DNA from 4 places in the Shouchella sp. JSM 1781072 genome. Region 4 is predicted to be linked to each of the others. Evidence: riboswitches for the same ligand, from Rfam matches in the RefSeq annotation. Region 4 holds a riboswitch; each other region holds the start of a gene.

Region 1 (7,471 bases), on a different contig from region 4:
GTCTGGGGTTATTGCTGGAATTGAGCGCTCTGTTGAAGATGGTATGGATGTCATTAATCTTTCGTTAGGAAGCGCAACGAATAATCCGATTGCGCCAACAGGAATCGCAACAAATAATGCGGTGCTAGCAGGCGTAACGGTGGTCACGTCAGCAGGGAATAGTGGAAGAGATGGATTATATACGATTGGAGCCCCTGGTTCTGCCGCTTTGCCTATTTCTGTAGGTGCGAGTAATGTGCCAATTGACGTGCCTGAATTTACAAGCGAATATAATGTAGCGGATCAAACGTTGGCTGGAGACTTGCGTGTGATTTCGGAATCATTCGAAACTCCTCTTGAAGAATTTACTGGAGAAACGTTCGAACTTGTTGAAGCTGGATTGGGACGCGTGCAAGAGTTTGCAGATGTTGATGTGGAAGGGAAAGTAGCAATCGTTGCTAGAGGAGACCTTGCATTTGTTGATAAAATTGCGAATGCGAAAGATGCTGGCGCCGCTGGTGTTATTATTTATAACAATCTTCCAGGTGCAGGCCATAATCCTGTTTACGTTGGGGCGAGCCGTGGCTATATTCCAGGTTTCTCACTCACGTATGAACAAGGTAGAGCGATTGTTGATTTACTTGACGAAGACGCTACGGTAACGTTTGGTGACATGAGTGCTTTCACGACGATTGGCGACACACTGGCTGATTTTAGTTCAAGAGGCCCTGTGAATTATACAGCCGCCATCAAACCAGAAGTGGTAGCGCCTGGTGTAGATGTATTGTCAACCGTTCCAAGCTACATGGCAGGACCTGAGTTTATTGGCGATTATGAATTTTCTTACGGAAGAGCTTCAGGTACATCGATGTCTTCCCCTCACGTAGCAGGGATTGCAGCGCTTATGCTTCAAGCAAATGAAGCGTTAACGCCAGCAGAAGTGAAAACCAAACTGATGAACACATCTGTACCATTGACGAATGATTACAATGTCTTTGAGGTAGGTGCTGGACGTGTAGATCCACAAGCAGCGATCGATTCAACAATGATGTTCCAATCAACGATGGACGCTTTACATGTGGAAGATAGCTTACTAACGATTATCCCTGACCGTACAGGCGCACTAAGCTTTGGGCCAGTGAGCACGGCAACAGGAAACATTCGTGAACTTCAAAGCCTTCGTATTTCAAATACAGGTGAAGAAGCAAAATCATTTACGGTTCAAACTCAATTTGAAGCAGTGAACGGAACGCTACCAGCAGGAGCAAGTGGGATGACGCTGCAGACAAATACGTCGATTACTGTTCCAGCAGGTGAAACCGTGACGAGCAATAGTTTCTTAGTGGCACCAAAAATTGCGAGACAAGGATTATATGGCGGCTATATGGTCTTCACAAATAAAGATGATTCATCTGAAGTGTACCGTGTCCCATTTGGAACGTATGTGTCTGAACAGGCAATTGCGGACCTGCCAATTGGTCAACCTGTCGTCGCGTCAATTCCAGCATCATAAAAGAATATGTGGGGGAGAGCGTCTCCCCTTCTTACTAAGGGTGTAACATATGGCGAAAAAAATCTGGACGAGTATCCGCTTAGTACTTATGACAATCTTTTCATTTCTGTTCTTCGTTGTGTTGCTCGTTTTTATACAAAGTAATGGCGAAGAAGGCGCAGGAATCGAACTATTTGGCTACACTTCTTTCACCGTTCTGTCCAATAGTATGGAGCCAACGTTTCATGCCGGCGACGTGATTATTATTGAACAAAATGAAGACGTAAGAAATGGGGATGTCGTCACGTATATGACGCCAGAACGCCGTTTGTTTACACATCGAATTGTTGGTGAAGCAAGAGAAGACGGGAAAACCTTCTATACAACGAAGGGAGATAATAACTCTATTGAAGATCGACTCCCCATTGTTGATGAACAAATTGTAGGTGTTCACCGCTTCACGATACCGAAAATCGGGCTGATCTCCGAGTCAATTCAAAATAATGTTGATATGCGCTATGTTGTTTTTATTCCTTTAGTCATTTTTCTCATTATAACCATCATGGAATTTACGCAAAGAAAACATAAGAAACCTGAGGAGGAGCAACTTTATGAAAAAGAAAGCACTTAAACTCTCATTACTAGGTACCGCATTTGCAGGAGCGTTAGTTTTTACAGCGACATCAACAGGCTCATTTGCCTGGTTCACGGATTCAGTGGAAGCAACTGGCGAAATTCAAGGGGGAACCTTAGAATTAAACAATGGTGAAGACATCAATGGATCGATTGTCGAAGCGTCAAACTTTGCGCCATCTCAGCTCATCTTTGGGGATTGGTTGTCTGTTGAAAATACAGGAACCCTTGATACACACTTGCAAGCGACTTATGCACACAACGTCAATTTAGAAGTGCCGATTGACGCTTACAAAGTCGGCTATATTGCGCTCAAATATACTGTTGCTCCAGGAAGAGATGTCTATGAAGATGCCCAGTACCGTTTGGATCAACTTTTTAATGGCGTCACAAATGAAGTTCAAACGTTTTCAGCTGCATCTAACGCAGGTTCCGATGATGTTGAAGTGTTAGTTGCATTAGTGGATGAAAGTGATTACGACCAAAACACTGGTGAGCTCTTCTTAGGAGACGGGGCGCAATCAGGAACGGATAATGAATTTTGGCAGCTTGATGAGGGACAGTACATTGACCTTAATTTTGGTGTAAAGCTTGATGCGAATGCCGGGAACGAGTACCAGGGCGCTGTTTATCAAGCCGTTCTGGAAGTGTTAGCGAAACAAACAGATAATGGGTCTGAATATTAATCGTTAGAAGAGACCGGTCCGGCTTATGCCGAGACCGGTCTCTTCATTGTGGATAATGAGATGTTAAATACGAGGTTGCCTCTTCTTTTGTTACATCTAGCTGAAGTAATCCTTTTAGAAGAGTTTGTTCATATGCTGAAGCAGGCTTGGTTTCTTGACATTGCGGCCAATCCTGGTCGGAGGTAAATGTTAAAACCGGTAGATCGTTCATAAAGCCAGCTACGACTAGTTTGTTGTACCATCCGTCTTCTAAGGTGAGTGAACCTTTTTTGTACAATTCGTCAAAATCGATTGAAAGAAAATCGAGCTGATTTTCTTGTTTCACAACATCAATAAATTGCTCGGTTGTAATAAGATAGGCTTTCGAAAAAGTATGTGTATGCGGTTTGATTTCATTCCGAATAAAAGCCACCCCTCCAAATCCCCATTTTGTTTGCTCTTTTGCAAAATAAAGATCATAGGGTAACCGAAACGGAGTGGAGCAAAGAGGAGGGGTACGATCGCGAGCCCCTCTCTCTACTTTTGATGAGCCATCAGGCCGTCCGCCTTGTATATAACAAAGAAAACGTTCTTCAAGCATGTTCGAGCCGTAGCTCGCATACCATACGTGTGTCATGTAACAGCCTCAAGCGACACAGGCCATGATTCTTTTGTATACGCCATTTCCCAAAAGGCGTATTCTAATTGGCAGCTTTTCAAGAAATGATCAAGCATGTCTTGTTTTTGAGCTGCGGTTGCTTCCTGCGCAAGTTCATCAAGACGATTACAAAAAATGGCTGTAACGCTCATCTCACCGCCGGAACGGTAAAAGGAAATCCAATCGTAAAACGGATGATCCTCTTCGGGCTTGAAGGTTTCGTATAAATAATCGCCAATCACTTGATAAGTCCAAGGGCAGGGGAGTAGCACAGCTAAAACGTCTGCTAATGACCCCGTTTGAGCAACATCAAGCATATGCCTTGTATAATGATGTGCAGTTGGTGCTAATGGCTCGTGGTGCAAGTCTTCATAAGCAACCCCTGCAACTTGGCAGAAATTATTATGCGGGTGAATTTCGCTGTGGAGAATAAACGAAATTTGCTCATTAAACATGGCAATATCGTCTCTTGATGTGCTTTTGTTAATCGCTAATCCATAAATTTGCATAAACGTGTTTAAGTACTCAAAGTCTTGTTTGACGTAGTGGATTAAAGCTTCAGGTTCGAGCGTACCTTTCCCGATGCCTTGAACAAATGGGTGCTGAAGAATCGCTTCAAATACGGGGTTTGCTTTCTGTCTTAATTCGTTACTAAAACTCATAAAAATAACCTCCTTTTTGTTCACAAAGGGAGGACCCTAAAGGAGTGCCAGCAAATAGTGCTGCAGCTCCACTTCCCTACGCTGGTATTAACCAGATCAGGTTCAAAGGGTCAAAGCTAAGCTTTTCTCAGTCAAAAGACGCCCCTAGTGGTTCTCTTTTAGTGAACCATACATTGACAGATTATTCAATTCTTTTTACATGAAAAAAAGCATGGTAGGTAAACCATGCTTCAAACATATTAATTATCCTTCGACTTTATTTTCTGCTCGTTTTTCGATTTCCGTTTTCGCTTCTTCTCCCTCGCTCGGTTTCTTAGATAGGAACCATCCACCAAGCACGATTAAGACAAGTACACTGTAGAAGAATAGTTTCCAACCTGTCGAGTGTGGAAATTCATGCGGAATAACACCTATCGCATCGTGAGCCAGGACTTGCACAGCGAGTTTTACACCTACCCAGCCAACAATAATGAAAGCCGCTGTTTCAAGCCCAGGTCGTTTTTGTAAAAGCACCACAAATTTTGAAGCAGCAAAACGCATGATTAGAAGGCCGATAAATCCGCCTAAGAAAACAACGACAAACTGCCCAACGTCCATACTTCCTACGGTTCCAAGTCCTGTAGGTGTTAGTGCAGTTGCAAGCGCGACAGCAGCTAAGATTGAGTCGACTGCGAAGGCAATGTCGGCAATCTCTACTTTAAATACTGTTGTCCAGAACCCACTGCCTTTTTTTACTTTCGTGATTCCAGCGGCTTGCTCTTGTTTTTTGACGACATGTTTTCGGAACAAATGATTTAACGCAATAAATAATAAGTATGCGGCACCGAGTGCTTGAACTTGCCAAACATCCACTAAGAATGAAATGACAAATAACGAAGCTAATCGGAAAACGAATGCACCAGCTAACCCGTAAAACAGGGCTTTTTTACGTTCCTTGTCGGGTAAATGTTTCACCATAATAGCTAAAACAAGTGCATTATCTGCGGCAAGAATCCCTTCTAAAGCAATAAGAACAAGTAATACCCAGCTGTATTCTAATAATAAAGCTGCATCCATAGTCAACACGCCTCTCTTAGTTTGCACCCCTTAGGTTCGACAAAACGAGTCAATTTATGAATACAAAAAGACCCCTGCCTTGTACGAACGAGGCAAAGGTCTTGCTAGACATTATGTATATCATGCCAAACAAAGCCGGTGGAAGTTCTCCACGTAATGACGACTTTGGTTCAAGTTATAGAAACTTGCAGCTACTCCCCTTTGAAGGAATGTATGTGATTGTTAAAAATAGTATATGTGAAGAGCCATGATCCGTCAAGAAAAATTTCAAAATAATGAAACGGGTGAGCATAATGCGCTTCTAATTCGGGTAGAGATGAATAATGAAGAAAAGGATGTGGTGTAAGGTGCGGCTTGAACATCGTATGATCGAAGCAAACGGTTATCACTTTCATGCTGTTTGTGCGGGACCTAAAGATGGAGAACTTGTCTTAATGTTACACGGATTTCCAGAGTTTTGGTATGGATTTAGACATCAAATAACTGAGCTTGCCAAGAATGGTTATTATGTTGTTGTACCCGACCAAAGAGGCTATAACGAAAGCGATAAACCTCAGACGATTGAATCGTATACACTTGATGAATTGCGAGATGACTGTGAAGCGATGATTGACTTTTTTAACAGAGAGCAAGCGATTGTTATTGGGCATGACTGGGGCGGTGCGGTTGCTTGGCATTTAGCAGCTACAAGACCAAATCGTGTGAAAAAACTCATTCCAGTAAATATTCCTCATCCTGCTGATATGCCAAAAGGAATGGTGAAAAATCCGACTCAGTTTGTTCGAAGTTTGTATATGGTATTTTTCCAATTGCCGTATTTGCCAGAGAAAGTATTGAAGACAGATGCTTTTACGTACATGGCGAAAGGGTTAAAGTGGACAGGTCGTCATGGTGCGTTTGACAAAGAGGACTTGGAGCATTACCGAACAGCTTGGTTACAGCCAGGGGCGATCAAAGCGATGTTAAATTGGTATCGAGCAGTACGAATTGATTTTCGCCACGGATGGAAGGCGCTTGACTTTAACATCGATGTGCCGACGACAATCCTTTGGGGGCTGGATGACCCATTCCTTTCAAAAACGCTAGCGAAAGAAAGCTTGAAACGTTGTACACAAGGAGAACTTATTTATATTGGGGATGCGACGCATTGGGTTCACCATGAATATCCTAGCATCATTAATCATCTAATACTAAAGAGCCTAAGCAAAAACGAGTCTCAATCGGAACAAGTACTGAGCGACTAGGCAACCGAGATTTCCATTATTCTCTTTCTAGTGTTACGATACGTTTATTCAGATTAAAGGAGGGATCGTTCAAATGATTCATGTTCTGATCTCAAGAAAGAATGATTAAATGCAAGATGCATCACCTGTAGACGATGGTAGTTAAATGTCCTTCGTTTATCCACAGGCTGAGGCGTGTGCGTTTTTTGTGTATCACAAAATGATGGAGGTCTTTTAACACTTATGATTGAAACACATACAAGAACGATCCAAGATATCATTGTCGTTGGTGTAGAACGGCAAGAAGACGAACATTTTCAATATGGAATGGAAGAGCTTGAGAATTTGGCGAAAGCGCTCGATTTAAACCCGGTTGCTTCATTGTCGCAGAAACTTCGTACACCCAATCAAACGACGTATATTGGGAGTGGGAAAGTCAATGAACTCTCAAGGTTAGTCGAGACATGTGACGTAAACTTAGTCATTTTTAATGATGAGCTTTCGCCTTCGCAAATTCGAAACTTAGAGAAAGAGCTTGAAGTGACGGTTTATGATCGAACAATGCTCATATTAGATATATTTGGCGAGCGTGCGAAAACGAATGAGGCACAGCTTCAAGTTGAAATCGCACGACTTAAATATTTGTTGCCTCGACTTGTAGGCATGCGCGCATCATTAAGTAGGCAAGGGGGAAGTGGATCGGGCTTAGCAAACCGTGGAGCTGGTGAAACAAAGCTTGAACTTGATCGAAGAAAGATTGAAAGTCGCATAAGCGCGTTAGAGAAAGATCTTGAAATGATTGTTGATCGTCGACAGACGCAACGGCAAAAGCGTAAAAATGAAGGCATTCCTGTTGTAGCACTAGTAGGCTACACGAATGCTGGAAAATCCTCATTGTTAAATGCGATCGTATCGGACAAAAATGACAAGCATGTATTTGAGAAAGATATGCTGTTTGCTACACTCGATACATCTGTACGACGTGTTGAATATAAGAAAAATTTACCGTTCTTACTTGCTGATACAGTCGGTTTTGTTTCCAAATTACCCACTCATTTAGTTAAAGCGTTTCGCTCAACGTTAGAGGAAGCGAGAGAAGCAGA
Region 2 (7,471 bases), on a different contig from region 4:
CCCAGTTAATCATCGCCACATGGCCGCTCTCTTGCATATAGCCATGGTTTCCAGCTTCATTTAACTGACCTGTCACTTCCGCAAAGGTATCCCAGTTCCACTCGCCATTTTCGTAATACTCTTGTGGCGATGTAATGTCATTTTCCTCTAATAGCGCTTTGTTGTAATAAAGAAGGAATGGGTTACAGTCAACCGGTAAGCCATAAATGACGCCTTCATCTCTAGAAGCCCCCCATATATCGTCCGTGAATTCATCTTCTGTTACATAAGAATCATCCGTTTCCATAAAGTCTGATAATGGTTCAATCGTTCCATTCGCCATTAAAGTCGAAATGTTCTCTGCCCCCACATAAAACACATCAGGCGCCTGACCACCTTGTAAACGAGTGGTTAAAGTTTGAAAATAGCTATCGTTTGGTAAACCAGTTAACGTTACCTCAATGTCGTCTTGCATCTCATTAAACGCATCTACTGCTCGATTGTATACGTCTAGTTCAGCTGGGTTTCCCCAAGCAGAAAATGAAAGCTGCACGACATCCCCATCACCACCAGTGCCTGAAGAACCAGAGTTACAACCTGCCATTACAGACATCGCTACCACTGATACGAACCCAATACCAAAGATTTTTTTCATTTTTTTCACTCCCCCGATTGATTGAAAACGTTTACAAGTTGTACTATTAAAAAAACAGAGAAAACGTTTGCCCTTATCTCTAAACCTTCTTCATACCTTCATTATAAATCAGGGAGAAACGAATCGATTCTGGAATTTTTTTAAGGATAAGGGTAATTTTTTGCGGTCTATACCATAATCACATCAAAGGAGGTAGTTCTTTTGGATGATAAATCGTCCTTTATTAGAGGTTCGCATTCGTTCACGTTTCAGTTTTTACCTGAAACCGGCTTGCTTAGCTTATGGAACATTGGTTGGGAAGTAAGAACAGACCCCTCTTACTATTGGGATGGTCGGACTAGACTTGTGGATCATAACACATTAATTTTCCAATACACGATTTCAGGAAAAGGGATCTTAGAAATCAATAATCAAACCTATACGATTAATCAGCATGAAGCATTTATTATTTCCGTTCCTGGTAATCATCGCTACTATTATCCAAAAGATGCGACAGAACCGTGGGAGTTTATTTATATTGCATTACAAGGACCGACTGTAGAAGATATCTCGACACGTTTAACGAAAGAAACCGGACCTATTGTCGAACTATCTCCGGACTCCTATTTAATTCGTTCGCTTTTTTCCATTTACAATGAAACGAAAGCCGACCGACTTCGAGACCCTTATCAAGCCGCAGCACATGGCTATCAATTTTTACTCGAATGTTTTCGGACACTGCACACGAATACACCAAAAGGAGACTCTTATTATTATCAACAAGCTTTCGCATACATCGAATCAAATTTTCATAAACAAATTTCGTTAGACGATGTTGCGGAACAAATTGGGGTATCACGTTATAGCCTCACACGATTATTTAAAAAACAAACGGGCGCTACGCCGATGGAATTCGTTCGTGAACTTCGTATTCGTAAAGCGTGTGCAATGTTAATTCATACAAGTCGCCCTATTAAAGACATTTCATGTGAAGTCGGCTTCCTTGACGTAAATTATTTTCATAAAGTATTTAAACGTTACACTGGATCCAATGCTAGCTTTTTCCGAAAAAAAGGAGACTTCTCGCAAATTTATTTACGGAAAACCAAAGGAGAGTAATATTACAAACGTAACAAGCGAATGTCTTTTTTCGTAATACTGTTCAAAAAAAACGGAAAAGCTTCGGCAATTAACCGCACGTTCATAAAGGTCTGTGTAAAGTCCTTTGAAACCCTTCTCATATGCCATTTTTTACGTATACTAGCTTTTACAATGAACGATTTGATGTAAAGGTGGTGTGCGAAAATGGACAAACGGATTCATTGGATTGATGCAGCGAAAGGCCTTGGAATTATTCTCGTTGTGATGAGTCACGCGCCTATAAACCCAGAACTAAAGGCTTTTCTATTTGCTTTTCATATGCCATTATTCTTTTATTTATCAGGAGCTGTTTTTAAACCAAGCAAACAATCATTCGGATCATTTATAAAGAAAAAGGCAAGGGGACTCTTGTTTCCATACTTCCTTTTCTCTGCAATGACGTATATAACGTGGTTTTTCATCTTTCGTCACTTGTCGTTTACACCTGGCGAAAATGTCGATCCTTTAAATCCTTTCACAGGGATCTTCTTATCAACACCTGAAAATTATCAATTAACCTACAATCCTGCCATTTGGTTTCTCACATGTTTATTTCTTGTTGAGCTCTTATTCTTTTTCTATCATCGTGTCAGCCGGGGCAAGTGGATTGGACTATTTTTAATGACAGCAGCAGGGTTAGGCTATGCTTCTACCTTCCTTAGTTTTTCACTGCCGTGGAATGGTTTTGTCGCCCTTACAGCGGTTGTCTTTTATGGATTAGGATTTTTAACGAAGCACTTGTGGAAAACTTTTTCTTGGAAAGTGGTAATCCCACTATCCTCTGCCCTGTTTACACTTATGTACTTCATTCAATCTGTTAATGAGCGAATTGATATGCGCGGGAATATACTTGGTGAACCATACGTGTTTTACCCAGCCGCACTACTAGGGATGATTGCCTTTCTATTCTTTATCCAAAAGGTGCAGCACTCAAGGTGGTTATTATTTTTAGGTTCTAATTCGATCGTCATCTTACTCGTGCATATGCCTCTACTGAATACGGTTCGTGCTTTGATGCACTACGGCTTTGGTGTAAATCTAGATACTGCAAACACATTGCCTTGGACGTTTCTATTTACAGGCTTAACACTTGCCTTAACCATCCCGTTTATTTATTTCTTTAATAACCATCCATGGTTTCTCGGTAAAAAACAGCCTAAAGCTAAAAAAGAGAAGCGACCGTCTCCAAGGGTTTCTTTTCACGAAAAAGCCGTACCTTAATCAAGGTACGGCTCCATGTTTTCCATTTCTTTATTCAACTGGCCAACTCTCTTGTTTATACGCCATCTCCCAAAACATATACTCATAGCGACTTGTATTCATAAAGATTGCTTCTAAGCGATTAAGCTCTTCTTCTGACTTAGACTCAGCAAGGGCGTCTAGTGTCTCAATAAGCCAGTCTGCAATTTGACCAAATTCATCCGAAGAATACATGCGCACCCATTCTCCATAATATTCATGATCTAAGGCGCCTGGAATTTTTGCCAGCTCAAGACCGATTTCGTAATAACTCCACGCGCAAGGTAAGATAGAGGCAATCAGCTCTGCTAACGATCCTTTTTGGGCTTCAGCTAGCATCGCGCTGCTATATGCTAATGTAACAGGTCCAGGAACTGTAGCTTCTAGCTCCTCGCGACTAACGCCAAGTCGCTCAGCATATGAACGGTGTAGTTCCATTTCCGTATTCAGCGTTTCATCTAATGCGGTTGCAAAACCGGACATGGTCTTTAGATCAGGGGCTAGCACCGTACCCATCGCCATGACTTTCGCATACTCAATTAAATACTTATAATCTTGTTTCAACCAATGTTGAAACGCTTCTTTGGGCAATGTACCGTGACCAATTCCTTGGACGAAAGGATGGTTATGGCTAGCCGTCCATACAGCATCCGCGTGTTTACGAATTCGTTGCGTAAATGACATAAAATCGCTCCTTTAAGCTCCATTTAAAAAACCACTTTCTTTGATTAGGAAAGTGGCTTCACGTCATTGATGGACGAGCTGGCATACACTTCCCTACGCTAGTTCAAACTAGATCAGGTGATAAGGGTTAAGGTCTACTGCCTCTCTCAGCCAAAATGGCACCCCTAGTGGTCTTTTATTCTCTTTCTCCTATCATAGATGAACGGCAATATTTGTGCAAGAAAGACGCGGATCGTTCTCCCTAGCAAAAAACAAGCTTAGCGCATAACGCTCCCGCCAGAAATTTTCACAGACTCCCCTACGATATTTTTGGCTGCATCGGTTAAGAGATAAACAATCGTATTGGCTACTTCTTCAGGTTCTGTAATTCGACCAGACGGCAAATTTTGTTCAACTTCATTTAATTGTTCCTCATAGGAGCGCTTGTTTTGCTTCGCTTTTCGTTCAATTGCACCTTTGCCCATCTCTGTATTAACAAAACCTGGACAAACCGCATTGACGCGCACTTGATTTTCAATCGCTTCTAAGGCAAATGATTGCGTGAACCCAATTAAGGCAAATTTACTACCTGCATAAGCGGAATTTCCATACGTTCCTCTTAAACCAGACAACGACGATACATTCACAACCGCTCCTTCTTGCTCTTGTTTCATCGATTGATACACTTTCTGGGTTAAAAGAATAAGAGAGGTGAAGTTTGTATGCATGATGCTTGTCATCGTCTCTTCGTCCAACTCTTCCACAATCGCTCCACCGCTCATTCCAGCAGAATTCACCAGTCCAAAAATCGGGCCATGTTTCTCAATCGCTTTTTCAACGAGTTGATTTCGCTCATCTTCCACATTTAAATCTGCTGGAACGATTAAAATGTCTTGATATTCTTTTTGTAGTGCGTTTAATTTCTCTTCGTTTCGCCCGGTAACTGTTACTTTAGCGCCTAGTTTAGTCAGTGTTTTAGCCGTAGCTGCACCAATACCACCAGTGGCTCCTGTCACCAAGATGTGTTTGTCCTGTAACGCGTCATTTGCAAAAACCATTGTGTCACTCCTCGATTCATCTTTTGTTCTTTAATAACCGTTTCAGCTTCTTATTAAACGAGTGAATTTCATCTGGAAACCTCCTAACAAAAAAAGAGTTCCCAACGATTAGGAAACTCTCTCGATAATGGTGCTTATTCCTAGCCCTCCAGCGATACAGAGGGTAATGAGCGCATAAGTCCCTTGTCTTCTCTCTAATTCATATAGAGCTTTTGTTAACAAAATTGCCCCCGAAGCTCCAATTGGATGACCTAAAGCAATGGCTCCCCCATTTGGGTTTAATCGCTCATCATCCATATCCATTCCCCACTCTTGTAAAACAGCAAGGGCTTGCGCTGAAAATGCTTCATTTAATTCGATTACATCTATGTCTTTAAACGTTAAGCCTACCTGCTTCAAGGCTTTAGCTGTTGCTGGAACAGGACCAAGTCCCATCTCTTTTGGAGAGACGCCAGCCGCCGCTTGTGCGATAATTTTCGCTCTTGGCTTGACTGATAATTGCGTTAACCCTGTCTGTGAAGTTAACAAAATCGCAGCAGCTCCATCGTTACGACCTGAGCTATTCCCAGCCGTTACTGTGCCACCTGTTTTGAAAACAGGCTGTAAGGTTGCCAATTTCTCAATCGGTGCTAGGCGAGGATGTTCATCGTCTGAAAAAAGAAGTGTGTGTTTCTTTTGCTTTACTTCAACAGGCGCAATCTGAGACTGAAACCGTTCTTCTTCAATCGCATGGGCTGCTTTTTTTTGACTAGAATACGCAAACCGGTCCTGATCCTCACGGCTAATTTTATATTTTTCTGCTAAGGTTTCTGCAGTAAAGCCCATCGTAAATTCACCGTATTGCTCTTTCGGTTGTGAACGTGGTTGACTCTCCGTGTTTGGATCGAGCAATACACCATTGCCTGCTCCTAACCCGAAACGAGCACCACGCAGATAGTATGGAGCTGTACTCATACTTTCAACCCCACCAGCAACAACAACATCTGCAAGCTGACTCATAATTTGCTGGGCCCCACTATTTACTGCTTGAAGCCCCGACCCACACTGCCTGTGAATCGTATAAGCAGGAATGGCTTCTGACCAACCTGCCTTTAACAGCCCTATCCTTGCTACATTCGGCGAATCAGTACTTTGTTTTCCTTGACCGACAATGACTTCATCGACGGCATCTACCTTTCCATCGACTCTTTTTACGAGCGATTCAAGCGCGTGGGCCAACAGTTGATCATCATAATGCTGGGCTAGTGAACCGCCTATTTTTCCAATAGGGGTTCGAACAGCTTCGACAATGTAGACGTCATTACCTTTCGTCATACGTATAAAACCCCCTTCCAGACTTTCGGCCAAGCCTTCCTGCTTTCACGTACTTGACGAGAAGAGGACAGGGACGATACGTTTCCCCAAGTGTTTCATATAAATAAGTCATATTCCGCAAGCGTGTATCGAGTCCGACTAGATCCGCTAATTCTAATGGTCCCATTGGGTGGTTTAACCCGAATTTCATCGCTTTATCCACATCTTCAACAGACGCAACGCCTTCCATGACAAGATTCATTGCTTCGTTTCCGATTAGTCCATTCATTCGACTCGTCACAAAACCTGGAAATTCATTCACTTCAACCGTTTCTTTGTTTAGCGTTTCTGCCACTTGTTTCACTTGCTCAAACGTCTCGTCTGATGTATCCAGACCTCGTATAATTTCGACGAGTTTCATTTTGTGAGCAGGATTAAAGAAGTGCATGGCAATGCATTTTTCTGGACGCTCGGTTTGTGCGGCTATTTCTGTTGGGCTCATCGTTGAAGTATTTGTTGCAAGAATCGCATCTTGTTTGCATAATCGATCAAATTGTTGAAAGAGCTTTATTTTTAATGCGATATCTTCAAGAACGGCTTCAATCACGAGATCGGCATTCTTGCATGCGTCTTCTAACGATACCGTATATGTGACACGCTGGGTGATTCGATGTACATCGTCTTCTACAATCTTCCCTCGCCGCAAGGCTTTCTCCGCTTCAGTCGCGATAAATTGTTCCGCATTCGTCAACGCTTGTTCTGATTGATCTGTGATAATAACGGGAAATCCATGTTGAACGGCAGTATAAGCAATACTTCTGCCCATAACACCTGCACCAACAATTGTTACTTGTTTCATTTGCTATTCCTCCGTTTCTCTTCAACCAAGCCACGTTCTACGACATAGCGCATTACGTTTACAACTCGCTCTGGTGTGGGATAAACGGGAAATTGATGTTTTTGATAAAGCGCCATTGCCTGAGGGGCGATCATGTCTGCACCCAGTCGGCCAACGACAATCGGTTTATTGGTTGATTCAAATACATCTAGGATGGCTTGTGCAATGACGGTTGCACCTGGATCGGCATTCGTTGTTAACATCACAATCACGGCATCAATGTCAGGATCTTCCGCTAGCGCTTTCAATACTTGTTTAAACATCTCTGGTTTCGCAATGACCTCAGCAGTCACATCAACTGGATTTTGCGGAGACCCGAAAACAGGGATTAACGAACGAATTTCTTCCATTGATTGGCTTAAGGTCGGTACTTCTAGATGCTTTTGCGCACATAAATCCGCAATCACGCTACATGCCCCACCAGAAGCGGTCATAATGCCAATTCGATTCCCTTTCGCTAGAGGCTGAATAGCAAGCGCACGAGACACATCGATCAAATCATCAATTTGCTGCACACGAAGAATGCCATGCTTCTTAAAAAAGGAGTCATACACATCGTCATCTCCA
Region 3 (7,471 bases), on a different contig from region 4:
TCCGTACGCTTGTGCCATATAAGTACCTGCGTTTTCTTGTCTGTATCCTATTTGTTCAATGCCAATATCCGCGCAAGCTAGTGTAATAGAAGGGGGATTACTTTGCCCGAATACATATCGTACACCGTTTCTTTGTAAAGATGCTGCCAGTCGGCCAGCGTTGGTTGCAGTTGCATTCATATTGTTCACCTTTCTTTCAAAAAATTTCACTTGTTCATCTGTTTATATAAAGCGAGTAGTTGATCTTGGCTTGTTTGTCTTGGGTTCGTAAACCGATTCATGTCTTGAAACGCTTCAACCGCTAGCGCTTCCCACTCCGTTTCTTGGACGTTGTAAGTCGATAAGGTTGGAATTTCTAGGTCTAGGCGTAACTGACGAACGGCTTCAACAGCACGTTCTGCAGCAGCGATTGTTGAAAGACCCGTTACGTTTTCATCAAGTGCAGCCGCAATCTCTTTAAAGCGATCAGGGCAAGCTCTCAGGTTAAACATCATCACCTCAGGCAACGCAATGGCATTTGCAACACCATGTGGAATCCCGATCCTACCACCAAGGGCGTGGGCAAGGGCGTGAGCATTCCCGAGACCTACATTTTGAAATGCAATCCCTGCTAAAAGACTACCAGCCATCGTTTGTTCGCGAGCCAGTGCATTTGTTCCTTGAGAAACAGCCTGACGAAGAGATGCGCTTAATAAACGAATCGCTTGTAGTAAAATCGCATCAGTTAAAGGAGCTTTTCCATTCAAGGAATGAATGGATGTGTATCCTTCAATTGCATGGGTCAGAGCGTCCATCCCAGTCGCCGCAGTTAAATGTGGAGGTAAGCCATGAAGCAATAACGGATCGACCAAAGCAAGATCTGGGAACATAAAAGGACTGCCGATGCTTGCTTTACGCTTCTTCGTTTCGTCAGTAATAACGCTCCACATTGTCACTTCACTACCTGTGCCTGAAGTTGTAGGAATGACAAGTAATGGAAGCCCAGGTTTTGAAAAAGACCGCGTAGACTCATACTCTAAAATGTCTCCATCGTGCATAGAAAGAACGGAGGCGGCTTTAGCTGTGTCAATGACACTTCCACCACCTAAGGCTATAATTGCATCACAACCATTTTGGTTTATCTGATCCACAACCGTATGCACAACGGTAGAAGGTGGATTTGGAGGGATATCGCTAAAGAGTTTAAATGCGATGTTACTGTTTTCTAACACTTTTGAGATCGCCTTAACTAAACCTGATTCAATGAGACCGTTATCGGTAAGCAGAAGTGGCTTTTGTAAGCCTCGTTTTGTAAGTTCTTCTGCTAGTAATTGTGAAGAACCGCTTCCAAACGTAATCGCTGTTTTTGATAAAAATTGAAAGTCAACCTGTGACATGAAAAGACCTCCTAAGAACTGTGTTTAATTGAATTTTCTTCGTCAATTGCTTGATTTTTTTCCATGTATTTACGTCCGTATTCAGGTAGAAACAAAGTGAGGATACCAAAGATAAAAGGAGCTAAACAACAAATTGCCATCGCGCTGTAAAGCGTCATGATTTCACTCAACTGGCCAACAATAATGGACCCTAACGCTGCACCTAGAGTAATCGCTGTCAATACAATGCTTGTGCTTGCCGCAACCGTTTTAGAATGTAAACCTGGAATACGATAGAGAATCGTATAGGCTAGTGGAACAAAAGCGTATGCGCCATATCCACAAATGGCAGCGGCAATTGCTAAAATGACTAAATTTGATGTTTGCAACAAAATGAAATACGAGACAGGAAGAATAAATCCCCAAATCCAAATCAAAGGCTTATCATAACCGATTGATTTTGCCAAATAAGGAGAAGTTAATGACGCAATAGCGGAAAAAATAGGGATAAGCCCTAGAATAAAGCCAGTCTGACCAATCGTTAAGCCTAATGTGTCCGTTGCATGTGAAGGCCAAAATGTAAAAGCCGCTACCCAGATTAATGTGGTTGTTGGCCATGCAAAGGCTAGTAGCCAAACTGTTTTTAATTTCATTGCTTGAAGGATAGGATTTTTAGCTACTGTTGACTGTGACGCAACGTTCGTATTTGATGTCATTTCTTTTTTGTCGCGATAAAAGATCGGCCATAAAATAGCGAGAACGAGTACGAGACTACCTAATACGATTGCCGTCATGCGCCAGCCTCCAAAAAAAGCAAGGATGTAGACGATTGCCATCGTGCCAAGAGTTTGACCGATAGGCTGTAAGAAATTTTCGATTCCATTAATTTCTGTTAATCGAGTTTGAGGTACCCACTTCACTTTGACCACAACGACGGCACCTAAAATACTGACCATAATACTTTTGAATAGAATCATACTTGTCAGCATGGTGAACGTGTTTTGTGCGAGCCCAAACAAAAGAAGACCACTTCCACCAAGAAAAATCATGCCCATTATGCTATAGCGTGGATCAAGCTTTGTTGCTAGTGCCACAATAGGAATCGTAAGTAAACCAGCAATCAACTGTGAGATTCCAGCCAAATTACCAGCTGTATCATAGCCGAACTGAAGATCACTCATGATATCGGGCAAGACCATGCCGTAAGAAAAGCTTACCGTTTGCGCTAGCATCACCGTTATCCAAACCATTCCAAGTAATCCCCAGCCTCTTTTCTCGATGCTAGTCGTAACCTTGTTCATTTAATGGCCTCCTTTTATAAAAGCGCTTACAATTATTTATATACAGTTTACTGTACGTAAATTATACTGTCAACCAATAGCGTGAAAACTCAATCAGCTCAATTAGTGATAAAATGAATTACGTTTAAATGATGCTACCTTTCATTTTGCGTATGATCTTTTTCAACTGTTTATGAAGAATACCATTTCTTTAAGTTTTAAATTTTTTTTGCAGTTTGATACACTAAACATAACAACAATAAATTGAATAAAAACACCACTAGGGGTGCGCTAAGCTGAGAGAGACAAGGATGTCTTAACCCTTATGAACCTGATCTAGATGATACTAGCGGAGGGAAGTGGTTGAATCAGATGCGTCGTTTAATCGTTCAACACTTCTTTTCCTAAAAAAAGAGGTGTTTTTTATTTTTGAGGAGGAAAAGGGTATGGAAACATTCGTTGATGACGTGCACGAGCGAAAAGATGAGTTAATCCAACTTGTGAAAGACTTGATTGAGTTTGAAACACCAGCGCCGCCAGCTCGTAATACAGCAGGAATTCAAGCGTATATTGCGAACTATTTAAACGACTTAGGGGCAACGGTTGATCAGTGGGACGTTTATGAAGGGGATCCGAATGTAGTTGGCACATTAAAAGGATCGCACTCAGATACCTTTCACAGTTTGATTTTGAATGGTCACGTAGATGTCGCTTCTGTTGATAAGGATGAGGTGTGGAAGACGTCCCCTTTTTCTGCCGAGGTTATGGATGGAACGATTTACGGTCGTGGTGCTGCAGACATGAAAGGTGGTCTTGCTGCTTGTTTGTTTGCACTAAAACTTGCATCTGATTATGGTTTGAAGTTAAAGGGAGATGTCTTTTTACAGTCGGTTATCGGAGAAGAAGTGGGGGAAGCAGGGACGAAGCAATGTTGTGAGCGTGGCTATCAAGCAGACTATGCGATCGTCGCGGACACAAGTCACTGTGCCATTCAAGGTCAGGGCGGCGTCATTACAGGCTGGATTACAATTAAAAGTCCGACCACGCACCATGACGGCACGAGAAGACAAATGGTCCATGCAGGAGGAGGCGTGCATGGAGCAAGCGCAATTGAAAAAATGACAAAAATGATTACGGCTTTGCAAGAGTTAGAACGACACTGGGCTATTACAAAATCGTATCCTGGATTCCCCTCAGGAACCAACACGATTAATCCAGCCGTTATTGAAGGCGGACGGCATCCTGCTTTTGTAGCGGATGAATGCCGTTTATGGATAACGGTTCATTTTTACCCTGATGAAACGGTTGAAGAAGTCACAAAACAAATCGAAAACCATCTTCTTGCTGTTGCACAGGGAGATATATGGCTTCGAGATCATCCACCGCTGTTTGAATGGGGAGGCGAATCTATGATTGTTGATCGTGGCGAGGTGTTTCCTGCGTTTTCGGTTGATCAAGAACACGCTGCATTCTCGATGGTTACGGAAGCACACGAAGCGTTTTTTGGAGCACGACCAGATGTGGAAATGTCTCAAACGGTCACGGATGGAGGTTGGCTAGCCTCTTACGGTATCCCAACGATTCTTTATGGACCAGGGAAATTAGAACATGCGCATGCTGTGAATGAGCAATTAAATATTGAGGAGCTCATGAATTATACGCAGTCGTTGCTTCGTTTTATGATTAGCTGGTGCAACACGCCAAAAAGTAGCGCAGATTAATGCGCTACTTTCTTACCACAAGGTGGAGAGCGGTCCGTGTTCGCCAAAGACAGGATCATGACTTGGTTTCGGGACTTCTGTAATTTTTTGAATATGTTTTTCTTTCTCTGCAGGGTCACCTGTACATAAATCATATGGAACGCCTTCAGGATACGCGCCGATAACAGCAAATGACTCGCTACCATCAATAAATTTATGGCCGGTTCCTGCTGGTAAGATTAACACATCGCCGACACCAACTTCGAGCTGCTCGCCAGACACACCCCCAACTTGTAACGTTGCTTCACCTTCGACCACAACTAATACTTCATGGGCGTTGCTATGGTAGTGATGATAGTCAAAAATGCCACCACGCCAAGAGTTATACCAGTGATTTTCTTTTAAAATTTGTTCAATGCTATCTTCATTTTCAAATACCGCTTGATAATGCACAAATGGATAGCTCGGATGGTTTGGAACCCGCCCATCATCATTAAAATAATGTTGCTTCACCGTAACTTGATTTAAATCTCGCATCTGAAAAGCCTCCCATTTCCCTTTTATTATCTATACCACCCTAATGAGAGCGCAAACATAAAACAATCGACAGGAATGAGAATAAAGTTGTTTACGAAACGAGAAAGCGGGTAAAGAATTCCAAATAAATCCAAATCATTAGAGGTGTGAAGAATGAAGCGAAAACTAATGAAAGCTGAACAAGATCGCGTAATCAGTGGCGTTTGCGGGGGAATTGCAGACCATTTGGGGATCCCATCCCTCGCTGTCCGCTTGATTTTTCTTGTTATCCCCGCTAACGTTTTAATTTATGTGATCTTGGCAATGTATTTAGAGACAAATCCGGTTATCTAAGGGGAGGATGAAAATTTACAATACCAAATCCCATTCATGAATCTCAAAATCTCTTGCTCGTTCGACGACGTAAGGATCATTTTGCACAAGCTCTAGTAATTCTTCGAAAGTATTCGTTTGATAGATGACGAGCCCTCCTGTTCCGTCGATAAAGCGGCCGTTGGCAAAGATTTTTCCGTCTGCCTTTTTCTCCTGAAGGTATGCGACGTGAGCTTCACGATAGTCTTCGCTTTTCTGTTCATCTAGCATCGGTAAAAGTACGGCATAATAAGTCATAGGTCACTTCTCCTTATGATTAGATTTCGATTTTTCGTAAAATGACAGATTGAAAGGTTAGTTCGCCCCCAATTACGTGTTTAGGTACGACGGTAAATGATTCAATGGAAAAATGTGCAGTTAACAATGTTTGAAGGGCGTCATCTTCATAGAAAGAGAAAAATCGTTTTGGCTCGTAAACATCATCTTCCCAAATGCCTTCAGAATTCTTCCCGCCATATACACCTAAGTAAAACAGCCCGCCTGGTTGTAGCACGCGCTTTAGTTCAATTAAAACATCTTCCAGTTCAGCTTTTGGCACATGAAGTAAGCAGTTGAGTGCATAAATGGCGTCAAAATGGTTTGAAGGGAAGGTTAAGTCATAAAAGCTCATTTCTGCGGCTTCTAATCCTTTTTCCTTACATAAGGTAATCATTTCTGGTGATAGGTCAGTACTAAACGTTTTTAATCCATTTTCTTTAAAATAAAGGCTGTCATTTCCCGGACCTGCGCCAATTTCTAGAAGGGTCACTTTTTCTTCTTCCTGCACTAGTTTTAGAAAATGATTTCTTTCTTTCATCTTCCACGTCTCTGTTATTGCTTCATTTCGTTGATTGGCTTGTTTGTTATAAGCGTCTATTAGCAGCTTTTGGTTATCCAAATTTCATCCCCCATTATGGCAATGTTACATGTATGCAGCTTTCATTTTTTCTTCCAGCTTTTTCGTTAACTTGTCTCTTAGTGTACCGTGAGTCGCTTCTTGAAACTGTTCCTGTTCGTTCGTCCATTTTTCTTGTGGGTATTGCCAAACGGGATGAGGAATTCGTTCTGCTGGTTCCCAATCGTATCGCGGGAAAAGATGTGCATGTAAATACGTATCAGTATTGCCATAGATGGAGTAATTCACGCGTAGGGGCTGGCATACTTCAAGAATGGCATCACCGATTAAACTCATATCTAGAAGATAGTCGCTACGTAAAGCTAGTGGCATCTTCTCAAGGGAAGGCCATTTTTCCGCCGGTAACAAAACGCAATAGCCAGGCAAAAACTGTGTGTCACCGATAACTGCAAATCCGCTGCGCATGTTGACCATCACCATCGGATTTTGATTGGTTTGTGCTGCTTTGATTCGATCTTGCTTCCAATTGTGCATGTTTGTTTCACTCCTTTTATTTACTATGAATAAAGTGAAAGGCGATGTATGCAGCAAAAAGGATGTATGAATATTCTGTAGCCAAATCACGATTTAATTCCAACTGGTAGGTATAGCTTTTTTGATAGAATCCCTTTCCGATTTGTTGAGTACCATCTTTTATTTGCAGGTCTTGACCAATGAGTGCGGTTTCAAACACAAACGTACGTGCATAGTAGTCTACATACATTTGATTACGGGTATGTTTTAAACTAGATAATGCTTTTTCAAGACATATCAAGCCAACTGGTTGATTATTTTCAAGGATTTCCCATTGTAAGGTTTTGCCTTTCTTGCGCTCTTTAATGGTAATCGTTTGATTGTGATCAAAAGCGAATTGTAGTTGTAAATGCCAAGCGCCTTGATTTTTTACAATTGTTTCAATAAATTGATGCAGCCGTTTTTTATAAAATCGATGAAACGAACCGATTTGTTGTCCGTTAAAATAAAGTGGTCGTGTGTTTGTGGTAACACGGTCAAACAAACGGACAGAAAAGCCATCATGATTCTGCGCAGGCACATAGTGTTTATCTTTTCGGTATTGCTGATAGATGAAGCGATTTAATCCAACAGCAAAAATGAGAAAAAGAAGCGTCGCGATAACCGCGGATCGCTCAATCTCTCCAACAAATAGATAACGAAGCGGTATGGCAATTAATCCAATTGCAAAAAAGGTATAAAGAATATTCATCGTAATCTACCATTCCTTCTAGTATAAGCGATTATTTTCTAAATAAATAGTTTAAAACAAGAGTCATTTTTAAGAAAGCCCTCTTAAGTCTAAAGAAGGATGAGGGAAGATTCAATTCAATCGTAAAA
Region 4 (7,471 bases):
CTAAAACACCGAAAAGGGCTTCTTCCTCTGCTAAGGATGAAATCGCAGCTAATCCTTGTGATTCAATCGAGATTGCTGTGCCCCCTAAAAATGAGAACCAGACAAAGCCTACGATAGGAGGAACGAGTAAAACACCAATCACAAACTCTCTTAACGTTCGCCCTCGTGATACACGAGCAATAAACGTGCCGACATATGGAGACCAAGCCATCCACCATGCCCAATAGAAAAGTGTCCAGGCGTTAATCCATTCACGATGCTCAGAGCTATTTGGCGCAATATTAAAACTTAACTCAGGTAACGATTGTATGTACTGCCCGAGCGTATTTGTAAACAAATTGAGTGAGTAAAGGGAAGCACCGAAAATCATAAAGAATAATAACATAAGCATAACTAAAACCATATTCATGCTACTTAATATTCGAATTCCCTTATCTAAACCGGTACTCGCAGAAATTAAAAACAATACAGTGATAACGATAATTATGACGAGCTGCAAACCAAAACTGTTTGGGAACTCTGTTAAAAACGAAATCCCGCCGTTCATTTGTGCAGCACCAAAGCCTAATGTTGTTGCAATTCCTGATAAAGTCGCAACGATGGCAATAACATCAATCATCTGTCCCCAAAATCCTTTAGGGTTAATGAGCGGAGAAAGAGTGGCACTTATTAAGCCTGGCATATCTTTTCGAAAGTTAAAATAAGCGAGGCAGATTGCTACAATCGCATAAATTGCCCAACCATGAAATCCCCAATGCAAGAAGACATATTTTAGCGATTCTAATGCCGCTTGACCTGTGTTTTCATCTGCTGTAGGTGCTTCAATTGCATAATGGGCAATTGGTTCCGCTGCACCGAAAAACAATAGTCCAACTCCGAGACCAGCACTAAACAAAAAGGCGAACCAAGTTAAATAGCCGTACTCAGGCCGATCATCTTCTTTTCCTAAGCGCAGTTTTCCAAAAGGACTTACAACAAAAAACAAACAAACTAATAAAAAGATCGTAACGACAATCAAATAGTACCAACCAAAAACATCAGCGATAAAATTTCGGACTGTTGCGGTTACAGATTCGAGCTGAGAAGGAAAAATAATACCAATTGCAACAAAGATGATTAAAATTCCCAGTGTCCAATAAAAAACATTTGTCAGTTTACCGACAGGTTTATTCTCCAATGAAATGTCTCCTTACCTAAATATGTATTAAATGGGCATAAGCAGATTATAAAGATCAATTGCTTGTATGTCTAATTTTAATAGAGATTCTATACAAAAAAATGAAAAGACGTATTATTTTGTGAATGGCAGGTTGGTTTTGTAGTGGTCGACATGCTTAGAAATGAAGGTCATCACTGGTAAGGGCTTCAAAAAAGACGATCATTCATTTAGAATAGCGGACAATTTTTCTACAAGTACAGAAACTAGACTCATTCTCACTCCTTCGCATTTTCGCTCACCAATTTTTATATTACTACGAACATTTTTAAGATCGTTGCCGATTGTAAAATTAGCCGTTGTGAAAGGAAGTTGGATTCATGTAGGGTTATTTGCTTAAAAAAAAAATCATGCACCACGAAAATTGGGTTACTCCTTTCAGCTCTATGCATGTCGTCCACACAATCAAAGTATGTGCATCGAGCATACGATTTATAAGCTGTTCATATACAGCAATAAAATAGGAGGAGCTATAAAATGGATTATTTTAATTGCGATAACATTCAACGTTTTTCAAGAACTCCTCGTAATGGAGGAAGTTTTCTACCTGACGCAGGTCCAACCGGTCCAACCGGTCCAGCAGGTCCGACGGGTCCAACAGGTCCCCCAGGTGGAGGAACAGGGATTACGGCTATTACCGGCCCAACCGGCCCGCCAGGTCCAACAGGATCGCCTGGTGCTACAGGTATTGGACTAGATGATATTATTCCATTTAATGAACTGGTACGACCTAGTTTAGTAGCAGGTCAGTTTACCTCATTTAACGGAAGCGTCTATCGAGTGCTAGTCAACGCACCTGCAGGTGTTCCAGGAACATCACCTGAATATGAACTCATCATTGGTGATGGAGGAGCGACAGGAATTACAGGAATTACAGGTCCAACTGGCCCAGCAGGTCCAACAGGATTAGACGGAGCAACTGGTCCAACCGGCCCAGCAGGTCCAACAGGATTAGACGGAGCAACCGGTCCAACTGGCCCAGCAGGTCCAACAGGATTAGATGGAGCAACCGGTCCAACTGGCCCAACAGGTCCAACAGGATTAGACGGAGCAACCGGTCCAACTGGCCCAACAGGTCCAACAGGATTAGACGGAGCAACCGGTCCAACTGGCCCAGCAGGTCCAACAGGATTAGACGGAATCACGGGCCCAACCGGTCCAATTGGTCCAACAGGATTAGATGGAGCAACCGGTCCAACTGGCCCAGCAGGTCCAACAGGGGTAACAGGTGTTGGACTTGATGGTGTTACGCTTTTTGATCCTGCTACCGCTCCAGCATTAACTGCAGGTGAATTGGTATCATTTGAAGGTTCTGTTTATCGCGTCTTAGTAGACGCTCCAACAGGAACACCAGGTGAGTCAGCTGATTTTGAATTAGTCCTTCCTAGTCTTGGTGTAACTGGCCCAGCAGGTCCGACGGGTCCAACCGGTCCAGCAAGCCCTACAGGAGAAGCGCTAACGTCTACGTATGCATTTGGTACGAATGGCGGATCAACAATTGCAGTTGTTCTTGGCGGTACGACGGTTCCAGTTCCTGATAATCAGTTAGCGGCTGGAATAACGGCAACAGGAGATGGATTTACAATTGACACTGCGGGAACGTATAGTATTTCTTATAATGTGAATCTGACAGCTGGACTGTTGCTAGGGTTACGACTTACTGTTAACGGTACACCACTTGCTTCTTCGGAAGTATCTCCAGGTGTAGCTGTTACAAATATTCCAGGAAATGTTGTAGCAGATTTGGCGGCTGGTGATATAATTGAGCTAGAATTATTTGGATTATTAGGCGCTGCTGTATTAGTAGATGGTCAAGGTGCAGCACTAAGAATTGTAAGAATCGCATAATGGTAGAAAAAGGCTTACCGAAACAAGTGGTAGGCTTTTTTCTACTTATTAAAGGTGTTTTAAAGGGGGGTTGAATTGGAGTGAAGGCGATGTGCCCAGTGATTTGTTGGCCCATACCCATGTCCGATATTTAATGAATGTGCGATGGCAGCCGATGTATAGTGCTTTGCTTTTTGCACAGCAGCAAAAACAGGAACACCTTTTGCTAATTCTGCGCTAATCGCGGCAGAAAACGTACATCCTGTACCGTGTGTATGGTTTGTATCCGTTCGTGGTGCGTCAAGAGTATGATAGCCATCATCTGCACTATAGAATACGTCTATAGCATCTCCTTGGAGGCTGCCACCTTTGACAACTGTGTACGTCGCGCCAAGTTCATGAACAATTCGTTTAGCTGCTTTTTTCATATCATCAACGGATTCGATTTTCATTTCAATTAAGTCTTCTGCTTCCGCAATATTTGGTGTAGCGATAGTGGCTAGAGGAACGAGTGTATCTCGCAAAAACGATCGTACATCTTTTTCAAGTAGGGCATCGCCATTCTTAGCCATCATGACTGGATCACAAATGTATGGAACGTTCGTAAGTTTATCGAGTTTATGACTTAAAAGAGCCATCATGTCTTTTTGCGCAATCATGCCTGTTTTAATGGCATGAGGATAAATGTCGTCCAGCACTGCATCTAACTGCAATTCAATCATTTCAATTGGAAGGTGATGAATGCCTCTGACACCCGTTGTGTTTTGTGCCACGATGGATGTTAAGACGGACATGCCATAAACCTCTAGTTCTTGAAACGTTTTAATATCAGCTTGGATTCCCGCTCCACCTGTTGGGTCTGTACCAGCTATTGTGAGTGCACGACGAATTGATTCCATTATATAATCATCCTTTCAACAAAAAAACGACCGCACAGAAAGAGGCGGCCGTTTTTTGAGCAATAGTCATTGCTTTCCACTTCCCTACGCTAGTTTTACCTAGATCAGGTTGAAGAGTTAAAGGTTTCCCTTTTCTCAGCATTCATGCACCCCTAGTGGAATTTATTTTATACAGTTTGTGCAAATCTTATGAGTTGACTGCGTCTTTTAATTGCTTACCAGGCTTGAACGCAGGGTTTTTAGTTGCTGGAATTTCGATTTCTTCTCCTGTTTGCGGGTTGCGTCCTTTTCTTGCTGAACGCTCTCTAACTTCGAAGCTACCAAATCCAACAAGTTGAACTTTCCCTCCGTTTACTAGAGAATCAGTAATACCTTCAAATACAGCGTCAACTGCTTTTGACGCGTCCTTTTTAGAGATTTCTGCTTGCTCGGAAACTGCATTAATCAGATCTGTTTTGTTCATCTGTAAAAACTCCTTTTCTTTACATAGAATAACGTATTATTCTTTTACACGAGAATAATATGTATACTTAAAATCCGCTTTTAAAGCGGGCAGACGTTACTGCCTGCCCTTAATTTACTCATGAATCCTGCTACTGTCAAGCTAAAAGCAGTAATTTTAGCCAGTTAAGCAATAAAAATAGACTTATGAATCAATTTTTGACGATTCATGTTGAAATGAGGCGTTACACTTTCTTTACCCTAATGTTGCTAATCATTAAACCAGATAAACAAATCATAAAAATAACAAAAAATGTTTCGGGTAATTGATCATTAAAAAGTGTTGAAAAGGCCAAGATACACCCTGCGCCTGTAATTGGTAATCCAATAAATTCATTAGGAGAATCTGTAATGTTAAAGCGTGCAAGTCTTAAAGCACCACATAAAATAAAGAGAACAACGGCAAGTCCGCCTACAAAACTTAACGGCATTAATGTGGCTTGTTGGACTAGTAGAGCAGGGGCCACACCAAATGATACGAGGTCACTTAAGGAATCAAGTTGCTTTCCGAGTTCTGACTCAATTTTTAATCGCCTAGCTACCATTCCATCAAAGCGATCAAATAAAGCTGCAAGAGCGATAAATAAAAATCCGTACCAAATACTTCCTTGTAAAATAAACATAATTGCGGTTATCCCAAGGCCTAAATTAATAAGCGTTAATCCATTCGCAATTTGACCTTTAATTTTTTTTCGAGTCGAGACTAATTGATTTAATAAGAACACGTACATTTCACCTCTTTTCGAGTTTATTTACGTGCTATAATACCAAAGTATACCATAAAAAAGCGGGCAATGATGCAAAAAGCATTAAAGGTGATGAGATGAAAAGGAAATTTTTTCAAATGAGTATAGAACTAACAAATCGTCAATGGAGCTCAAAACTGTTAAAACAATTTACGAAATCAAAGCTTAGTAAGCCGTTTATTCCAATGTTTATTAAAACTTATAAGATTAATCATGAAGAAGCATTGTTGCCATATAAAGAGCATGGAAGTTTACATTCGTTTTTTACGAGACAAATTGAAATGAAAAATCGACCTATTAATCAAGAAGAAAAGAGTGTTGTTTCACCAGTTGATGGAAGATGTGAAGAGACAGGAGAAATTAAACAAGATGCCACATTTATTGTGAAGGGGCAACACTATCGCTTAGAAGATATGCTGCAGTCTAAAGATCAAGCGGAGAAATTTGAGGGCGGTACGTATGTCATTCTCTACCTAAGCCCAAGTGACTATCATCGAATTCACAGTCCTTTGAATTGTCGCCTGTCTGCATCTAAAACGTTAGGAAGCCGCTCCTACCCGGTGAATGAGCCTGGATTGAAGTATGGAAGAAAACCTCTTTCGCACAATTATCGAATTGTCAACGACTTGTATCAAGGTACCATTCAATGTGCGATGATTGAAGTAGGCGCAATGAACATTAACTCGATTGTTCGAACAAAAGCAGGGAGTTTATGGGAGAAGGGTGAAGAAGTCGGTTATTTTTCGTTTGGTTCTACGGTTATTTTATTGTTTGAGAAAGATGTATTTTCACTAGCGTTGCATGATAAAAATGTAAAAGTAGGCGAAAAGATTGGTACTTTGCAAGCAAAAAGTAGCCAACCTCTCGTAAAAACAAATGTTCTTTAAGCTTTATGAGTGAGTTTCCTTCATTCATGAAGCTTTTTTTATCGAACTGAGCCGATGTTTATAAAAAAACGGACATAAATCATAATTTATGTCCGTTACTCTACGCTGTACTATTCATTTTTTGCAGGTGATGCTTTCTCATTATCATAATAGGGCTTCATTTCGTCTCTCACCGACTTTTTCGACATAGGGATTCCTATTCGGTAAGCGGATCTAGAAATCAGTAGTGCCGCAACAGGAGTCGTTAAAAAGACGAATAAAATCGTGAGGAGTAATTTGCCGATAAACAGATTATGTTCATACAGAAAATAAACAAATGTTGACGTCATGATTAAAATAACGCTAGCTGTTGCATTTTTTCCAGTTGCATGAAGGCGAGAATAGACATCCGGAAAGCGAATGAGACCTATACCCGCAGAGAGACTAAAAAACGTTCCTACAGATAACAAAATGATGATGATCCATTCAGTCGCGGTCAAATAAATTCCCCCTTTCTAGAAACTTGGCAAGCGCAACAGAGCCAATAAATGCAAGGATTGCAACGACAAGCACAACTTCTGTATAAGCCATTGTATCTTGAAGAATCATTAAAATCCCAACAAAGCCAATTAACATTAAACCTAGTGTATCAAGAGCGGCGATTCGATCTGAATGTGTTGGCCCAATAAAAACACGGATGATGCACAATAAAGCTGCTCCACATTTTATTAATAAGAGCCAGGAGAGGATTGTTTCAAACATTATCTCCGTGTCACCTCCAGTATTCCACGTTCAAATGTATTCTGAACGGAATGGATGATTTCGTCTCTATTACGCGCATCTAGTGCATGAACAAAAATAACATTGGAATCTAGTGAGAATTCAATCGATAGTGTTCCTGGTGTCAATGTCATCATGACAGCGAACATCGTTTTTTCTGTTTCTGTTTCCAGTCGAGTAGGGACCGCGACGATTCCCGGTGCAACGTCCATTTTCGGACTTAATGCCGTTTTCATTACACTCACATTTGCGATGGCTAGCTCTTTCATGAAGATCAACATTAATTTAATAAGTGACCATACGCGAGCAAAGTAAAATTCGTATCCTTTAAACCGAATCAGTACAAGAACAACGAAAAAACCAATCGTATACCCTACGACAAAATCGACGATGGTGAAGCTATTCTGAAACAGCATCCAAACAATGGCAAGAACGACGTTAATTAGTAATTGAAAAGCCATACTGTATCTACTCCTTCAGAACCGATTCGATATATACTGCTGGATCAAGAAGTTCATTCGCAATTATTTCTGTATATGCAAAAAATGGTTCTGCAAAAATACCTAGAATAATCGTTAAAAGAACAAGTGGTGAAATGGCTAATAATGTTGGTGCGATCGATGTATTCGCTTGTTC

The links. A riboswitch is a leader RNA that binds a small molecule or an ion and turns the genes downstream of it on or off. The one in region 4 is predicted to bind thiamine pyrophosphate.
Region 1: linked by a shared signal. The riboswitch ahead of tenA (thiaminase II) and the one ahead of thiD (bifunctional hydroxymethylpyrimidine kinase/phosphomethylpyrimidine kinase) in region 4 are both predicted to bind thiamine pyrophosphate.
Region 2: linked by a shared signal. The riboswitch ahead of tenA (thiaminase II) and the one ahead of thiD (bifunctional hydroxymethylpyrimidine kinase/phosphomethylpyrimidine kinase) in region 4 are both predicted to bind thiamine pyrophosphate.
Region 3: linked by a shared signal. The riboswitch ahead of ACE1TH_RS10765 (acetylornithine deacetylase) and the one ahead of thiD (bifunctional hydroxymethylpyrimidine kinase/phosphomethylpyrimidine kinase) in region 4 are both predicted to bind thiamine pyrophosphate.

The regions. Positions count from the first base shown of each region.
Region 1 is NZ_JBHFQE010000003.1:59,372-66,842, reverse strand. It holds gene ACE1TH_RS14245 (S8 family serine peptidase) at 1-1,492, shown strand, start outside; gene ACE1TH_RS14240 (signal peptidase I) at 1,542-2,102, shown strand; gene ACE1TH_RS14235 (TasA family protein) at 2,083-2,790, shown strand; gene ACE1TH_RS14230 (hypothetical protein) at 2,834-3,406, opposite strand; gene tenA (thiaminase II) at 3,403-4,089, opposite strand; TPP riboswitch at 4,146-4,245, opposite strand; gene ACE1TH_RS14220 (TerC family protein) at 4,333-5,145, opposite strand; yybP-ykoY riboswitch at 5,184-5,357, opposite strand; gene ACE1TH_RS14215 (alpha/beta fold hydrolase) at 5,493-6,389, shown strand; gene hflX (GTPase HflX) at 6,612-7,471, shown strand, end outside.
Region 2 is NZ_JBHFQE010000003.1:111,065-118,535, forward strand. It holds gene ACE1TH_RS14445 (ABC transporter substrate-binding protein) at 1-634, opposite strand, end outside; gene ACE1TH_RS14450 (AraC family transcriptional regulator) at 836-1,732, shown strand; gene ACE1TH_RS14455 (acyltransferase family protein) at 1,919-2,974, shown strand; gene tenA (thiaminase II) at 3,005-3,676, opposite strand; TPP riboswitch at 3,750-3,852, opposite strand; gene ACE1TH_RS14465 (SDR family NAD(P)-dependent oxidoreductase) at 3,934-4,713, opposite strand; gene ACE1TH_RS14470 (thiolase family protein) at 4,822-6,027, opposite strand; gene ACE1TH_RS14475 (3-hydroxyacyl-CoA dehydrogenase family protein) at 6,014-6,865, opposite strand; gene ACE1TH_RS14480 (acetate--CoA ligase family protein) at 6,862-7,471, opposite strand, start outside.
Region 3 is NZ_JBHFQE010000002.1:274,941-282,411, reverse strand. It holds gene ACE1TH_RS10780 (acetolactate synthase catalytic subunit) at 1-180, opposite strand, end outside; gene ACE1TH_RS10775 (iron-containing alcohol dehydrogenase) at 207-1,376, opposite strand; gene ACE1TH_RS10770 (MFS transporter) at 1,388-2,656, opposite strand; TPP riboswitch at 2,908-3,010, shown strand; gene ACE1TH_RS10765 (acetylornithine deacetylase) at 3,082-4,356, shown strand; gene ACE1TH_RS10760 (cupin domain-containing protein) at 4,369-4,872, opposite strand; gene ACE1TH_RS10755 (PspC domain-containing protein) at 5,026-5,205, shown strand; gene ACE1TH_RS10750 (YciI family protein) at 5,221-5,481, opposite strand; gene ACE1TH_RS10745 (class I SAM-dependent methyltransferase) at 5,501-6,121, opposite strand; gene ACE1TH_RS10740 (HIT family protein) at 6,146-6,613, opposite strand; gene ACE1TH_RS10735 (hypothetical protein) at 6,630-7,343, opposite strand.
Region 4 is NZ_JBHFQE010000001.1:1,555,644-1,563,114, reverse strand. It holds gene ACE1TH_RS08340 (BCCT family transporter) at 1-1,177, opposite strand, end outside; gene ACE1TH_RS08335 (BclA C-terminal domain-containing protein) at 1,694-3,064, shown strand; gene thiD (bifunctional hydroxymethylpyrimidine kinase/phosphomethylpyrimidine kinase) at 3,124-3,942, opposite strand; TPP riboswitch at 4,007-4,106, opposite strand; gene ACE1TH_RS08325 (HU family DNA-binding protein) at 4,130-4,405, opposite strand; gene pssA (CDP-diacylglycerol--serine O-phosphatidyltransferase) at 4,629-5,174, opposite strand; gene ACE1TH_RS08315 (phosphatidylserine decarboxylase) at 5,267-6,076, shown strand; gene mnhG (monovalent cation/H(+) antiporter subunit G) at 6,187-6,555, opposite strand; gene ACE1TH_RS08305 (Na(+)/H(+) antiporter subunit F1) at 6,542-6,817, opposite strand; gene ACE1TH_RS08300 (Na+/H+ antiporter subunit E) at 6,817-7,296, opposite strand; gene ACE1TH_RS08295 (Na+/H+ antiporter subunit D) at 7,304-7,471, opposite strand, start outside.